DNA from 3 places in the Streptomyces sp. NBC_00457 genome. Region 3 is predicted to be linked to each of the others. Evidence: riboswitches for the same ligand, from Rfam matches in the RefSeq annotation. Region 3 holds a riboswitch; each other region holds the start of a gene.

Region 1 (5,303 bases), 220 kb from region 3:
AGTCTGGACTCAGTCCAGCAGTGTGACCTGCGTCACGCCGCAAGTCCCCGCTGCTCAGCGCCGGAATCAACCCGCCCGATGCACCACGGCGTCGCACAACTCCAGCAGCGCCGCCTTCGCATCGCACTCCGGCAACGGAGCCAGCGCGGCCCGCGCGTCCTCCGCATACCGCACCGTGTCCCGCCGCGCCTGCTCCAGCGCGGGATGCCCGCGCAGGCCCGCGAGCGCCTCTGCGAGCCGCGCGTCGTCACTCAGGTCGGAGTCCAGCAGCTCGCACAGCGCGACGTCGTCGGCCAGCCCCAGGCGGGCCGCCCGCTCCCGCAGCCTCAGCACCGGAAGTGTCGGAATCCCCTCGCGCAGATCGGTCCCCGGCGTCTTCCCGGACTCGTGCGAGTCGGAGGCGATGTCCAGTACGTCGTCGGCGAGCTGGAAGGCGACCCCGAGCCGCTCCCCGTACTGCGTCAGCACGTCGATCATCGTCTCGTCGGCGCCCGACATCATCGCCCCGAACCGGCACGACACCGCGACCAGCGACCCGGTCTTCCCGCTCAGCACATCCAAGTAGTGCTCGACCGGATCCCGGCCGTCCGTCGGGCCGGCCGTCTCCAGGATCTGTCCGGTCACCAGCCGCTCGAACGCCTCCGCCTGCACCCGCACCGCCTCCGGACCGAGATCGGCGAGGGTGTGCGAGGCGCGCGCGAAGAGGAAGTCACCGGTGAGCACGGCGACCGAGTTGCCCCAGCGGACGTTCGCGCTGGGCACCCCTCGTCGTACGGCCGCCTCGTCCATCACGTCGTCGTGGTACAGCGTCGCGAGGTGCGTCAGCTCGACGACCACGGCGGACGGCACGACCCCCGGTGCGTACGGGTCCCCGAACTGCGCGGAGAGCATCACGAGCAGTGGCCGGAAGCGCTTGCCGCCGGCCCGCACCAGATGCTGCGCGGCCTCGGTGATGAACGGGACCTCACTCTTGGTGGCTTCGAGCAACCCTTCCTCGACAGCCGCCAATCCGGCCTGGACATCGGCTTCCAGAGCCTGGTCCCGCACGCTCAGCCCGAACGGCCCGACGACGGTCACGAGGGGTCTCCTGTCTGCTGGTGTCCACTGGCGTTTACACGGTTTGTCGATAGGTCGCTGCCATCACTCAAGTCAGCGTATCCGGTCACCTTTCGATCACCGATGCCCACCCACCCGTGCACCACGGGCGGTATCGGATCACGACCGGTATGTTTTCGATCATCTGAAAAGAATGGATATCTATCGACTTACCCGGAAGTAGGGAGGTGTGTCCATGAACATCCGCACGTCCTTCCCCTACGAGACGACTCACGAGGACCTCCGTATCCCTCTGTCGGACGGGACCCTGCTCTACGCGCGCGTGTGGCGCCCGCTCACCGACGAGCCCGTGCCGGCGCTCCTCGAATACCTCCCGTACCGCCTGACCGACTGGACCGCCCCGCGCGACTTCCAGCGCCACCCCTGGTACGCGGGCCACGGCTACGCCTCCGTCCGGGTCGACGTGCGCGGGCACGGCAACAGTGAAGGCGTGCCGGGCGACGAGTACGCGGTGACGGAGCTGGCAGATGGCGTGGAGGTGGTCAACTGGCTGGCGGCGCAGCCCTGGTGCGACGGCAAGGTGGGCATGTTCGGCATCTCCTGGGGCGGCTCCAACTCCCTCCAGATCGCGGCCCTCGCGCCCGAGCCGCTCAAGGCGATCGTGACCGTCTGCGCGACGGACGATCGCTATGACAACGACGTGCACTACGTGGGAGGTTCCGTCCTCGCAGTGGACATGCACGCCCGGGCCGCCACCCTGCTCGCCTTCGCCTCTCGGCCGCCCGATCCGCGGTACGCCGGCGAGGCCTGGCGCGAGATGTGGGTCGAGCGCCTGGAGGCTGTCCAGCCGCTCATCCACACCTGGCTCACCCACCAGACCCGAGACCGGTACTGGCGCCACGGCAGCGTCTGCGAGGACTACGGCGCGATCAAGGCGGCCGTCCTCGCGGTGGGCGGCTGGCACGACCCGTACCGCGACACCGTGCTGCGGCTCGTCGAGCACCTCCCGCCCGATCGCGTACGAGGACTGATCGGCCCCTGGTCGCACCAGTACCCCGATCGCGGCCTGCCACCCGGCCCGGCGATCGGCTTCCTCCAGGAGACGCTGCACTGGTGGGACCACTGGCTCAAGGGCAAGGGGGAACTCCCCGAGCCCCTGCTGCGCGCCTACGTCACCGACTCCCACCACCCCGCCACGGTGTACGGCACCCTGCCCGGCCGCTGGGTCGGCGAGCCCGCGTGGCCCTCCCCTAACGTGACGACAGTGACGTACGCCTGTCAGGGCGCCCCCGTCCTCGTACGGTCGCCGATGCACACCGGGGTCGACGCCGGCCGCTTCCTTCCCATCGGCAACGACGCCGACCTGCCGCCGGACCAGCGGGAGGAGGACGCGCGGTCGGTGTGCTTCGAGTTTCCGGTGGCCGAGGAGACGTGGGTGCTGGGGCGGGCGCGGGTGGGGCTGCGGGTGACTGCTCAGGCGCCGCGGGGGCAGATCGTGGCGAGGGTGTGTGACGTAGCGCCGGACGGCTCGTCGACCCTGGTCACGCGTGGAGCGCTGAACCTCTCGGCACGAGCGGGCCGCGACCGGACCGTGTCGTGGACGCCGGGCACCACCGAAGAGGTGACCTTCGAGCTGAATGCCATCGGCCATGTCTTCCCGCCCGGCCACCGCATCCGGCTCGCCGTCTCCTCCGCGTACTGGCCGTGGATCTGGCCGCAGCCCGAGTCCGCGGCGGGCTTCACCCTGGACCCGGCGGGCTGCTTCCTCGAACTGCCCGTACGGAAGCGCGAATTCGACTGGAATATCCGTTTCGAGGAGCCCGAGCAGGCCGAGCCGCTGGGCGTCAACTTCCCCGCCACGCTCGACGAGCCGCGCCCCGAGCGCCTGGTGGTGCGGGACGTCACGAGCGGCGTGTGGCGCCTTGAGGTCGACCCGAGGTACGGCGGCACGCGCGTCCACCCCGACGGGCTGGAGTGCACCGAGGACGCGCTGGAGACGTACGCGATCGACGAGGCGGATCCGCTGTCGGCCCGCACCCGCTCGGACTGGTCGATCCGGCTGCACCGCCCGGAACAGGGCTGGGACACCACGGTCCGCACCCGATCGGAGATCAGCTGCGACGGGGACCACTTCACCACCTCCGACGAGGTGATCTGCACGGAGGGCGGCCAGGTGGTCTTCCATCGGACCTGGGAGAAGCGCATCCCGCGAACGGCCGGTTAATAAAGCCCTCTTGAGCTGATTGCCCGTTTTGCCGCGCTTGCGATCACGCGTGATGTGACTCACGTCCCGGCCTGCACAGAAAACACACAGGCACCCGTCGATCCGCCTTCCGTCATGGCGAGTTGGGCTTGGCGAGTGCAAAGGATCAAGCGGCACATTCGCCGCACACCAAGGTCAATAGGTGCGATGTGTGAATCCGGTACTTGTTTCGGACATGTGCTCTCGCATACGTTCCCGGCCTGTCGGGCGGACGCCGAATCCTGCCACCGCCCGAACGACCCATTGACCGACTCACCGCACGGCAGGAGCGGGGGACCCAGGTAAGCCGCCGGACCGGACACCGCACCGGGACGGCTCGGGGTGAAGCCATGCCCAGCACGAGGGTGTGGCCGGGCACCTCCCAGCCCGAACCCGACAGCTCACCTCGCAGGCGCCGGAGAGGAACTTCGCCATGGCTGCAGCCGGTAAGCACCGCCGAACCAGAACCGCTCGCATCACCCGCGCCATCGCCGTCGCCGGCACCGGCGTCGCCGTCCTCGCGCTGCCGGTCATCGGCGCGACCAGCGCCTCGGCGGCCACCCCGACCGTGGCCACCGCCACCTCGCTGGGCTACTCAGACACCCTCGACGGCTGGATCCGGGCGTCCCTCCAGGTGATGGCGCAGAACGGCATCCCCGGGTCGTACGACGGCATCTACCGCAACATCATGCGGGAGTCCTCGGGCAACCCGGCCGCCATCAACAACTGGGACTCCAACGCCGCCGCGGGCACCCCGTCGAAGGGCCTCCTCCAGGTCATCGACCCGACCTTCCAGGCGTACCACGTGGCCGGCACCAAGTTCGACCCGTACGACCCGGTCGCGAACATCACCGCCGCCTGCAACTACGCGTTCCAGCGGTACGGCTCGATCGACAACGTCTTCGGCGCGTACTGAGAACTACCCCGTCGGGAAGAGACGTTCCGGGAAGAGACGTTCGAGGACGACGGCGATGCCGTCGTCCTCGTTCGACAAGGTGATCTCGTCGGCCACCGCCTTGAGTTCGGGATGGGCGTTGGCCATGGCGACGCCGTGCGCCGCCCAGTCGAACATGGGGATGTCGTTGGGCATGTCCCCGAAGGCGATGGTCTGCCCCGGTCCCAGCCCCAGATGCTCGGCGGCCAGCGCGAGACCGGTCGCCTTGGTCACTCCGATTGGCTGGAGTTCGACGGTCCCGGGTCCCGACATGGTGACCGTCGCGAGGGAACCCACCACCGCGCGCGCCGTCGCCGCCAACTCGTCGTCGGACAGGGCGGGATGACGCAGCAGCACCTTGCTGATGGGCGCGCACCACAGGTCGTCGCGGCGCCCCACGCGTACGGCGGGCAAGGTCGGGTGCGGCATCAGATACCCCGGTTCGATGAGCGTGAGCCCGTCGACGCCGTCCTGGTCGACGGCGGCGTACACCTGCCCGATCTCCGCCTCGATCTTGCCGAGCGCTGTCTCGGCCAGCTCCCGGTCCAGCGTGACGGACCACAGCAGACGGTCCGCGCCGGCGTCGTACACCTGCGCGCCCTGTCCGCACACCGCGAGCCCCCCGCTGCCGAGGATGTCGAGCAACGGCCGCACCCTCGGGGCCGGCCGCCCCGTCACCACCAGGTGCCGGGCGCCGAACGCCGTCACCTGCGCAAGCGCGGCGAGCGACCGGTCGGAGAGCGTGTCGTCGCCCCGGAGCAGGGTGCCGTCCAGGTCAGTGGCGATGAGTGAATATGCGATGGGTGCGGCCATGATCAGAGAATACGGACAGAAAGCCCGACCGACTCGACGCGAACAGGACGCCTCCTACGGCGACTTGGGCCGCAGAGCCCCCGTTTCACTCCCTCGGGACACCCACGGACCGGCTGACACCGTGACGCCGTGACGTCTCGTTCCCACAGGCTCCTCCCGGAGGCCCCCACCGCCGTCCGGATCGGCTTCGGTGACGTCGCTGACCTGCGGCTGCCGCACCAGGCCTCGCCCCCGTAACGTGTGCCGCGACCACATGAC
Region 2 (5,303 bases), 2.7 Mb from region 3:
CTGGCGGCTCTCCCAGTTGCACGGCCGCTGGGCCGCGGAGTCCCGGCTCGTGCGCTCCGACCTCACCTACGGTGAGAAGGTCATCGGCAGCCGCCGCGGACATACCGGACATCAGCATCTGCCCTGGGTGGCGCTGGACACCGACGCGACCGAGGAGCGCGGCGAGGTCTACGGCTGTGCGCTCGGCTGGTCCGGGTCCTGGCGGATCGCCGTGGCCCAACTCGCCGACGCGCGCGTGCAGATTACCGGCGGCGCCGGACACGACGACTCGGGCCTGCTGCGACTGGCGGCGGGCGAGTCGTTCACGACGCCCGTCTTCGCCGGCCTGTGGAGCGACGGCGGCTACGGCGGGGCGAGCCGCGCCTGGCACGCGTACCAGCGGACGTATGTCATTCCGGACGCGAGCGAGGACCGGCCGGTGCTCTTCAACTCCTGGGAGGCCACCGAGTTCGAGATCTCCGAGGAGCAGCAGCGGGCGCTGGCGCGGCGGGCCGCGGACATGGGCGTGGAGCTGTTCGTGGTCGACGACGGCTGGTTCGGGGCGCGGACCAGCGACCGGGCCGGGCTCGGCGACTGGACACCCAACCCCGACCGCTTCCCCGGCGGGCTCAAGCCGCTCGCGGACCACGTGCACGGTCTCGGTATGCAATTCGGTATCTGGGTCGAGCCCGAAATGGTCAATCCGGACAGCGATCTGTATCGCGCCCACCCTGAATGGGTGCAGCATCAAACCGGGCGCAAGCGGACGGAATTCCGCAATCAGCTCGTACTGAACCTCGCCCGCGAGGACGTTCAGGAGTACCTCTGGGAGCGGCTCGACATGCTCCTCTCCAGTGCCCCGATCGACTATGTGAAGTGGGACTTCAATCGCTGCTTCACCGATGCGGGCTGGCCGGGAGAGGCGTATCCGCAGCGGTTGTGGGTCGACCATGTGCGTGCGCTGTACGGCCTGTTGGACCGCCTGCGGGACGCGCACCCCGGCGTCGCCTTCGAGTCCTGCTCGGGCGGCGGCGGCCGGATCGACCTCGGGATCATGAGCCGTACGGATCAGGTGTGGACCTCGGACAACACCGACCCGCTCGACCGGCTCGCCATCCAGCACGGCTTCAGCCAGGTCCACCCCGCGCGCGTGATGGCGGCCTGGGTCACCGACAGCCCGAACGCCATGCTCAACGGCCGGGTCAGCTCGCTGCGCTTCCGGTTCGTGAGCGCCATGGCCGGGGTGCTCGGGGTCGGCGGTGACCTCACCGAGTGGACGGACGACGAGCTGGCCGAGGCCCGGAACTGGGTGGGTCTGTACAAGGAGATCCGGCCCCTCGTGCAGCGCGGCGACCTGTACCGGCTGCGGCCGCCGCAGGGCGGGCTGAGTGCGGTGCAGTACGTGCTCGGCGACGAGACCGTCGTCCTCGCCTGGCTCGAGGCGCAGCGTTACGGCGAGCCCGTTCCGGCGCTGCGGCTGCGCGGCCTCGACCCGACAGCGTCGTATGAATGCCGCGAAACGGGCGAAGTTCACCGGGGTGCGGTTTTGCTGCATCACGGGTTGCGCACGGGGCTGCGTGGTGACCTCGATGCGACAGTTCTCCGCCTGCGTCGCATCTGAGTGATCTGTCCGAATTAGGATCTTCATTCCAACTCGGTCTGGAATAAAGCCTCCTGGGGTGAAGCTGCGTGAGCAGCGTCATATTCGTGACCGAGCGTTGTCCGTCATGTTCACGTAATTCACGTGTTTTTCCAGGGGATTGAATCCGCCGACAGGGGCGGAATTCACGGAGGGTGACTGGGTTTTCTCACAAGGGATCAAGAGAAACGCACAACCATGGAACCTCTTGCTTGTCCCTTTGCGTCTTGGTCGCTTACGTTCGCCACCAATCCGGACGGACGCCCAATCCTGCCGCCGCCCGGAGACCGCTCAACTCACCCGTGAACGGCAGGAGCGGGGGACCCACTGGTACAACGCCTGTTCCGGTCTCCGGAACGGCTAGGGGTTAAGTCGCCACCGCGCGGCCGGACATCTCCAGTCCGCACCCGACAGCTCACCTCGTAGGCGCCGGAGAGGAATTCGTCATGCCCGCGAAGGGTAAGCACCGCCGTCCCAAGAGTCAGCGCTTCACTCGCTCGATCGCCGTCGCCGGAACCGGTGGCGCCGCGCTCGCCCTCCCGCTCCTGGGGGCCACCGGAGCGCACGCCGCTCCCGCAAAGTCGGTTTCGGAAAAGGCTGTTCAGTCGGTTCCGCAGACTGAAAAGAAGGCCGCCGAGAAGACCGCCGCCGCGAAGAGTTCGGGTGTGCGGACCTATTCGGTGAGGGCCGGTGACTACCTCTCCAAGATCGCCGACGAGCAGAATGTCAGCGGTGGCTGGAAGAAGCTCTATGCGGACAACCGGGAGGCCGTCGGCTCCGACCCGGCGCTGATCCACCCCGGCCTGAAGCTCTCGATCGGCAAGAAGGCCACGACCGGTTCTTCCAAGTCGTCGTCCTCTTCGTCTGATTCGCCTTCATCATCCGCTTCTTCGCCGAAGTCGTCCGGTTCTTCTGATTCATCTGCTTCTGGTGCGTCTTCTTCTGGTTCGTCGAAGTCGTCCTCGAACACGGCGACCACCCAGTCCTCCGACACCACGAGCACGGCTAGCGGCTTCTCCCTCCCCGTGGCCGGTGCCAGTATCGGTACCCCGTACCGCATGTCGGGCAGCATGTGGTCCAGCGGCTACCACACCGGCGTCGACTTCGCCGCCCCGACCGGCACTCCGCTCAAGGCCGTCGGCGCGGGCACGGTCGTCTCCGCGGGCTGGGGCGGCGCGTACGGCAACGAGGTCGTCATCAAGCTGGCCGACGGCCACTACGCGCAGTACGCCCACCTGTCCTCGCTCTCCGTCTCCAGCGGCCAGAGCGTGGCCGCGGGCCAGCAGATAGGCCTCTCCGGCTCGACCGGCAACTCGACCGGACCGCACCTGCACTTCGAGATCCGCACGACCCCGGACTACGGCTCGGACGTCGACCCCGTCGCCTACCTCCGCTCGAAGGGCGTCTCCGTCGGCTGACACCCGGCGCCTAAGCCGCCCCCACGCCACCGAAGGCCGGACCCCGATCCCCGGGTCCGGCCTTCGGTGTCGGCCGTGCGGGAATCCCGGTCGGGACGTATTCCTGAATTGGCGAACACTTTAGGAGTGGCTTATCTCACCGTCCGTCAACCCCTTCCTACGGTCGCGTAGCTCACATCGGAAGGTGAATCATGGGCCGATGTGGCAGACGATTCGAAGAATGACATCAGATCAGTGATCGGGTCGTACGTGGCGCTGGGGGACAGCTTCACCGAGGGCGTCGGCGACCCCGGCCCCGACGGGGCGTTCGTCGGCTGGGCCGACCGATTCGCGGTACTGCTCGCGGACCGGCGGCCGGAGGGCGACTTCGAGTACACCAACCTTGCCGTGCGCGGCAAACTCCTCGACCAGATCGTGGCCGACCAACTCCCCCGGGCCGTCCGACTCGCCCCGGACCTGGTCTCGTTCTGCGCGGGCGGCAACGACATCCTCCGGCCCGGAACCGACCCCGACGAGGTCGCCGAGCGCTTCGAGCGGGCGATCGTGCAACTCACCTCGGCCGTCGGCACCGTCATGGTGACGACCGGCTTCGACACCCGGCGCGTCCCGGTGCTGAAGCATCTGCGCGGCAAGATCGCCACCTACAACGGACATGTCCGGGCCATCGCCGACCGGTACGGCTGCCCGGTGCTCGACCTGTGGTCCCTGAAGGCCATTCAGGACCGGCGGGCCTGGGACGGCGACCGGCTCCACCTCTCGGCCGAGGGGCACACGCGCGTGGCGCTGCGCGCCGGCCAGGTCCTCGGCCTGGAGATCCCGGCCGACCCCGAGCAGCCCTGGCCCCCGCTGCCGCCGCGCGGCACCCTCGAGGTGCGGCGGGACGACGTCCACTGGGCGCGCGAGTATCTGGTGCCGTGGATCGGGCGGCGGTTGCGCGGGGAGTCGTCGGGCGACCATGTGACGGCGAAGGGCACGCTGTCGCCGGACGACATCAAGGAGCGGATCGCGTCCGTGGCTTGAGCCTGTGCCTCAGCGGGGGTGGTGGGGCGGCCCGGCTCACCACCCCGCCCGGCTGAGAGCCGGCCCGCTCACCGCCCCGACGCCGTGAACGCCGCCCGCTCCAGCCCCAGTTCGCGGGCGAGGGCGTCGTCCACCCATTCCTGCGCACGCGCGCGTGACACCGCTCCGGTGTAGGCGGTCATCTGTACGGCGAGTCCGTCGAGGAGGGCCGTGAGGCGCAGGGCCGCGCCGGTGGGATCCGGGCAGCGGAACTCGCCCGCGGCCACTCCTTCGGCGATGACCTCGGCGATCGCGGCCTTCCACTCCTTGTCGAGGTCCCGGGTGACTTCCCGCAGGGCGGGCTCGCGCAGCGCCGCAGCCCAGCCCTCGATCCACAGCCGCCAGCCCTTGGCCTGGCCCGTGGGCGCGTACCAGCGCACGGCGGTCCGAAGCCGGCGCAGCGCTGTCGTACGGCGGCCGAGCAGCCGGCGCAGCTGCGCGAGGTCCGCCTCGGCGGCGTGGGTGAAGGCCGCGGCGACGAGCTTCTCCTTGGTGGAGAAGTGATAGAGCACCAGCGCGTTGCTCACACCCAGGGCCGTGGCCACGTCGGCGATCCGGACGGCCGCCACGCCCCGTGCCTCGATCTGCTCGATGGCGGCCTTCAGCAGCTCCTCGCGCCGCTCCGCCACGCTCAACCGCACCCTCGCCACGCGCTCACCCTACCCAGAACATGTCAACGGCCCGCGTCACCGTTACCACCCGAACCGTGCGGCGATCACCGGCAGCCGGTCCGCGACGATGGCGTGCGCGGCTGCCCGCGGCGTCGTCCCGTCCGTCTCCGCGCGGGCCAGCATCAGGTCCACCAGGGCGCGCATCGAACGGCGTGTGTATGCGAACGCCTCGTCCGCGTCCGCCCCGATGTCGCCGAACAGGGTCCACCACCACCAGGCGTTCGTCCCCGAGTTGACGACCACGTCCGGCAGCACGACGACCCCGCGCGCGGCCAGCAGCTCCTCAGCCTCGGGCAGTACGGGCATATTGGCCGCCTCGACGATCCAGCGGGCGGTGATCCGCTCCTGGTTCCCGGCGTCGATCGCGTACGAGACCGCCGCGGGGACCAGCACCTCCGCGCCGACGGACAGCCAGGCGTCGCCCGGCAGTTCCCGGTCACCGGGGCGCAGTACGCCGCGGTCGACGGTCCCGTACGCGTCCCGCGCGGCGAGCAGGGCCTCGACGTCGAGCCCCTGCGGATTGGCGATCGTGCCCTT
Region 3 (5,303 bases):
CGTCCGGGTCGGCGGAGAGCGCGAGCTGGAGCGCGGGGTCGAGGCCGCCGTCGCGGTACTGTGCCGCCGCCATCGAACCCAGCGCGGCCCGCTCGGAGTTGAGGCCGTCCGTCTTGCGCGCCGCCTCGTCCCGCAGGTCCCGCAGGCGCTGCTCGGCCGCCTCCGACTTCTCCTTCGCGCCGTTGTACTTCTCGGTGGCGACCTCCGCCTCCTGGTACAGCTTGTCCACCTTCGCCTTGACCTGAGCGGGCGTCAGCTCCGGCTCCGCATGCCCGGTCCCGTCCAGACCGGTCGCGGTCGCGGCGCCCGCGAGGGCGATCGTGGCGGCCGTACGGACCGATGTGCCGCCGGTCGAACGCTGTCGGGGCTTGCGGTGCGCTGCCACGTGGACCTGCACGTCCTTTCGTCCGACCGCCGGGGCCGTGGGGGCCGCCGGCGGCTCTGCGTCCGGCGGCGACCCGCACAGGGGGAGCGGACCGCCGCCGGACCTTTTCGGCGGGGTGATCGACTGCCGCCCCTGGCCCGGGCGGCGGTGGGGAGCCGGTCACCTGGAGGAGGACGCTAAACCCGGGTGTGTCGGACGGGTAACGCCTTGCGCGGAACTGACGTGAGCGGACCGCGCGGTGACCGTAAGCGATCGTGATCCCGTTCCTGGGCCGTCGACTTCACGCAGTGTGGTGACCGAAGTGAGGATTCCGGGACTCCTGCGGATGACGGGCTGCTATGGGCCGCATATATGCAACCTCCGCGCCAAGCCGGGCCGGGGTGTCGCTGCCACAGGCCGGTGTCATGTGCCCCGACCGCCTCTGATTAGGCTCCGGCCTCATGGACGTACTCATCCATCTCTTCGTCGGCCTGCACATCATCGGCATCGCCGCCCTGCTCGGCGGCTTCTTCACCCAGCTGAAGGCGATGGGGCAGGGCACCGCCCGCTTCGTCCCCGCGATGCTGCACGGCGCGCTGACCATGCTGGTCACCGGCATGATCCTGGTCGGCCTCAACCAGGCCGACGACCAGTCCGTCAACAACATCAAGATCGGTGTGAAGCTGGCGCTGCTGGTCGTGATCCTCGGGCTCGTCTATGTGAAGCGCGACGACGAGAAGGTGGAGAAGCCGCTGTTCGGCCTGGTCGGACTGCTGACCACGGCGAACGTCTTCATCGCGGTGCTGTGGACCTGAGGTCCTGAGGTGCGGCGGCGGAGATGACGGCGGCCCGCGCGAGAGCGATCGCCTCGGTCCCCGCCGCCGTCAACCCCAACGGGAAGACGCTTCCTCAGGCCGGCCGTACCACGCTGTGGATCGACGACTCACCGTCGTAGAAGATCGACTCCTCGCGCACATAGGCGCCCGGCTTCGGTGCGTGGATCATCATGCCGTTGCCGATGTAGATGCCGACGTGGCTGATGTCGTCGTAGAAGAAGACCAGGTCGCCGGGTTGGGCGGCGGAAAGGGAGACGGTCGTGCCGGCGTTCACCTGGTCCCAGGTGGTGCGCGGGAGGGAGATGCCGGCGGCGTTCCAGGCGGCCTGGGTGAGGCCGGAGCAGTCGTAGGAGTCCGGGCCGGTGGCGCCCCAGACGTACGGCTTGCCGATCGTGGAGCGGGCGAAGGCGAGGACCTTCTCGGCCTTGGTGGCGTACGAGGAGTCGGCCACGGAGGTGTCGGAGGACTCCGACGTGCCGGTGCCGGTCTCCTGCCGCTGCTGCGCCGCCTCCTGGGCCGCCGCCTCCGCCGCGGCCTGCTGCCTGGCGAGCTCCGCGGCCTTGCGCTCGGCCTCCTGCTGCTTCTGCCGCTCGATCTCGGCGAGCCGCGCCTTCTCCTCGGCGGTCAGCTTCGACAGCAGTTCGCGCGCGTCGGCCAGCTTCTGCTGGACGGTCGTCTTGGCGGCCTTCAGGTCGCCCTGCGACTCGGTGAGCGTCTCGAGGCTCGCGGTGGCTTCCCGGCGCTTCTCCATCGTCGCGGACTGCTGCGTGACGAAGTCGTCGACCGCCTCCTTCTGACGGCCGGTCATCCGGTCCATCAGCTGGGTCTGGTCGAAGTAGTCCTGCGGGGTGTCCGCGAGCAGGAAGGTCGCCGTGTCGGGGGCGGAGGCGCCGGTGCGGTACTGGGCCGAGGCGAAGGAACCCAGTTCCTCGCGCGCCTCGTTGAGCTTCTGCGTGCGCTGCGCCACATCGTCGAGGAGGGTGTCGACACGCTTGCGCTGCTTGGTGGTCTTCTCTTTCGCCGAGTTGTACTTCTCGGTCGCCGACTCGGCCTGGCGGTAGAGATCGCCGACCTTCTTCTCGACCTCTTCGAGACTCGGCTTGTCGTCGGCCGCGGGGGCGGCGTTGGCCGACTGGGACAGCAGGGCTACGGAGGTGAGGGCCGCGGTGGCGAGGGCGGGGGTCCGTATGCCTGCGACGCGCGAACCCGAAGGACGCGACTTGCGGTGCGACGCCAAGGGAGGCGACTCCTTCCATCGTCCGCCTACCGAGTTAGCTGTCGGGTTCGGGCGGGTGGTTCGGAAGGGTTGCCCTACGACCGCTTCCCGAAGGGAAGTCCGGCCGATTCACCCCAAGTTCGGTGGGTCCCCGGCTCCGGACTGCCCCGTGGGCGTGCCGGACTCGGCGGAGGCCGTACGGCCCGGCGACGTTCGCCGGTAGGGGTCGTGCGGCCTGGAGGAACGCTAACCAACTCGTGTGGCCTCTGTGAAGGTTGATGGGCGAAATGCCCGATACATTTTCGTGACCTTAGCCCAGGGCGTCGCTCGCCGTGGTCAATACGGAAGGGTCTGCGGTGCGTTGCTCGTATTTTGTCCGGAGTGACGTCGTCCGCCCGCTTCGGGGCGGTAGCTTCCAGCCAGCCACGGTCGGGAGCCGTGGCGGCTGAGAGGGAGTACGGCCATGAGGAACCGCACCGCACTCGTCATCGCCACAGGAGTCGCACTCACCGTCACCGCGGGCATCGCACCCGCGAGCGCGGGCGCCGATCAGGCCGGCCGCACCGGCGGCAAACCCGTCGTCCGCGTGATCGCGAAGGGCCTCGACAATCCACGCCAGCTGTCGTACGACCACGGGCGCCTGTACGTCGCCGAGGCGGGCCGCGGCGGCAAGAAGTGCATCGGGGAGGGGCCGGAGGGCGAGACCTGCATCGGCCTCACGTCGGCCGTCACCAAGATCTACTGGAACGGGGGCGCGTGGAAGCACTACAGGGTGGTGCAGGGGCTGCCCTCGGCCGCCGCCCCTGACGGCGGCTTCGCGACCGGCGTCGACGGTGTCTCCGCGCGGCACGGCAAGGTCTGGGGCGTCGAGACCTTCGCCCCGCCGGAGGCCGGAGTGCCCACGACCCCGCCCTGGGACAAGCTCGGCAAGCTGCTGAAGATCAGCCACGGCACGGCGAAGATCGCCGCGGACATCGCGGCCGTGGAGCTGAAGCACAACCCGCACAAGGCATCCGTGGAGTCCAACCCGTACGCCGTCCTCGCCCTCCCCGACGGCCGCAAGATCGTCGCCGACGCCGCCGGCAACGACCTGATCGAGGTCTCGCCGTCGGGCCGGGCCCGCCCCTTCACCGTCTTCCCGGACCACGACAAGAACCAGTCCGTCCCGACCTCCCTGGCGCTCGGCCCCGACGGCAAGCTCTACGTCGGCGAGCTCAACGGCGAGAGCGAGAAGCCCACCGCGCGCGTGTGGCAGGTCGACCCCCGGACCGGCAAGATCCTCGGCTGGAAGTCCGGCTTCGGCTCGATCACCGGGCTCGCCCTCAACGGCAAGGGCGACCTGTACGTCAGCCAGCTCTTCGCCGGCGTCGTCACCAAGGTCTCCCACGGCAAGCGGACGAACGTGAAGGTCCCGTTCCCGGCGGGCGTGGCCGTCGACCCGCACGACAGCAAGGTCTACGTCTCGGCCTGGTCCGTCGCCGACCGGGACGGAACGGATCTGGGACAGGGCAAGACGCCGGGCGGCCAGGTCTGGAAGATCCTCGGCTTCTGAGCGGACTGGGGCGTCGCCAACTCTGAGACCCTTGGGCCTTGGAATTCGGCGATGTTCTCAGGGCGGCGGCGGGCTGTCAGTGGGGCGCCTTAGGGTCTGTCCGGTGGACCGGTTCGGGTTTCGCGCCGGTTCCTGATCAACAGACCCGAGCGGGGTCTGGTGCGGCAGATGTGCGTGCCAGGGCCCGCGACCCACGGACTGGGCCATCGGGCAGGCCCTAAACTCGGAGAGCGATGAGCAGCCTCTTTGATGACAGCTTTCTGGCGGACCTCCAGGCCCCGCGGGGCCCCGCGGAGGAACCCCCGCCGCCGCCCGAGGACGAGCATGTGCCGGAGCCGGTTCCGGACGATCTGTTCGGCGGGAAGTTCGACGCGCCGCCGGACCGGGACGCGTACTACCGGGACGGCGCGCACCGCCCGGCGGTGGACCCGGCCGCGCTCCTGGACGGGCTGAACGAGAACCAGCGAGCGGCCGTCGTCCACTCCGGCTCCCCGCTGCTCATCGTGGCCGGCGCAGGCTCCGGCAAGACGCGCGTGCTGACGCACCGCATCGCGTACCTGCTCGGCGAGCGCAAGGTGCACCCCGGCCAGATCCTCGCGATCACCTTCACCAACAAGGCCGCCGGCGAGATGAAGGAGCGCGTCGAGCAACTCGTCGGCCCACGCGCGAACGCGATGTGGGTGATGACCTTCCACAGCGCGTGCGTGCGCATCCTGCGCCGGGAGAGCAAGAAGCTCGGCTTCACCTCGTCCTTCTCGATCTACGACGCCGCCGACTCCAAGCGCCTGATGGCCCTGGTCTGCCGCGACCTGGACCTCGATCCCAAGCGCTACCCACCCAAGTCCTTCAGCGCCAAGATCAGCAACCTGAAGAACGAGCTGATCGACGAGGAGGACTTCGCCGCCCAGGCCACCGACGGCTTCGAGAAGACCCTCGCCCAGGCGTACGCGATGTACCAGTCGCGCCTGCGCGAGGCCAACGCCCTCGACTTCGACGACCTGATCATGACGACGGTCAACCTGCTGCGCGCCTTCCCCGACGTCGCCGAGCACTACCGCCGCCGCTTCCGGCACGTCATGGTCGACGAGTACCAGGACACCAACCACGCGCAGTACGCCCTGGTACGCGAACTCGTCGGCACCGGTGAACACGATGAGGACGTACCGCCCAGCGACCACGACCTGCTCCCCGCCGAACTGTGCGTCGTCGGTGACGCCGACCAGTCGATCTACGCCTTCCGCGGCGCGACCATCCGCAACATCCTCCAGTTCGAGGAGGACTACCCGGACGCGACGACGATCCTGCTGGAGCAGAACTACCGCTCCACCCAGACGA

Evidence for each region. Region 3 has a riboswitch for cyclic di-AMP ahead of OG828_RS20145 (C40 family peptidase). Riboswitches for the same ligand answer to the same signal wherever they lie in the genome.
Region 1: linked by a shared signal. The riboswitch ahead of OG828_RS21185 (transglycosylase SLT domain-containing protein) and the one ahead of OG828_RS20145 (C40 family peptidase) in region 3 are both predicted to bind cyclic di-AMP.
Region 2: linked by a shared signal. The riboswitch ahead of OG828_RS08220 (LysM peptidoglycan-binding domain-containing M23 family metallopeptidase) and the one ahead of OG828_RS20145 (C40 family peptidase) in region 3 are both predicted to bind cyclic di-AMP.

Annotation. Positions count from the first base shown of each region.
Region 1 is NZ_CP107905.1:4,695,689-4,700,991, forward strand. Features, by position in the region: gene OG828_RS21175 (polyprenyl synthetase family protein) at 67-1,077, opposite strand; gene OG828_RS21180 (CocE/NonD family hydrolase) at 1,292-3,280, shown strand; cyclic di-AMP (ydaO/yuaA leader) riboswitch at 3,555-3,728, shown strand; gene OG828_RS21185 (transglycosylase SLT domain-containing protein) at 3,732-4,214, shown strand; gene OG828_RS21190 (HAD family hydrolase) at 4,218-5,045, opposite strand.
Region 2 is NZ_CP107905.1:1,764,120-1,769,422, reverse strand. Features, by position in the region: gene OG828_RS08225 (alpha-galactosidase) at 1-1,600, shown strand, start outside; cyclic di-AMP (ydaO/yuaA leader) riboswitch at 1,897-2,062, shown strand; gene OG828_RS08220 (LysM peptidoglycan-binding domain-containing M23 family metallopeptidase) at 2,065-3,036, shown strand; gene OG828_RS08215 (SGNH/GDSL hydrolase family protein) at 3,271-4,056, shown strand; gene OG828_RS08210 (TetR/AcrR family transcriptional regulator) at 4,125-4,745, opposite strand; gene OG828_RS08205 (Glu/Leu/Phe/Val dehydrogenase dimerization domain-containing protein) at 4,788-5,303, opposite strand, start outside.
Region 3 is NZ_CP107905.1:4,476,467-4,481,769, reverse strand. Features, by position in the region: gene OG828_RS20155 (C40 family peptidase) at 1-385, opposite strand, end outside; gene OG828_RS20150 (hypothetical protein) at 826-1,179, shown strand; gene OG828_RS20145 (C40 family peptidase) at 1,274-2,437, opposite strand; cyclic di-AMP (ydaO/yuaA leader) riboswitch at 2,446-2,616, opposite strand; gene OG828_RS20140 (ScyD/ScyE family protein) at 2,880-3,968, shown strand; gene pcrA (DNA helicase PcrA) at 4,202-5,303, shown strand, end outside.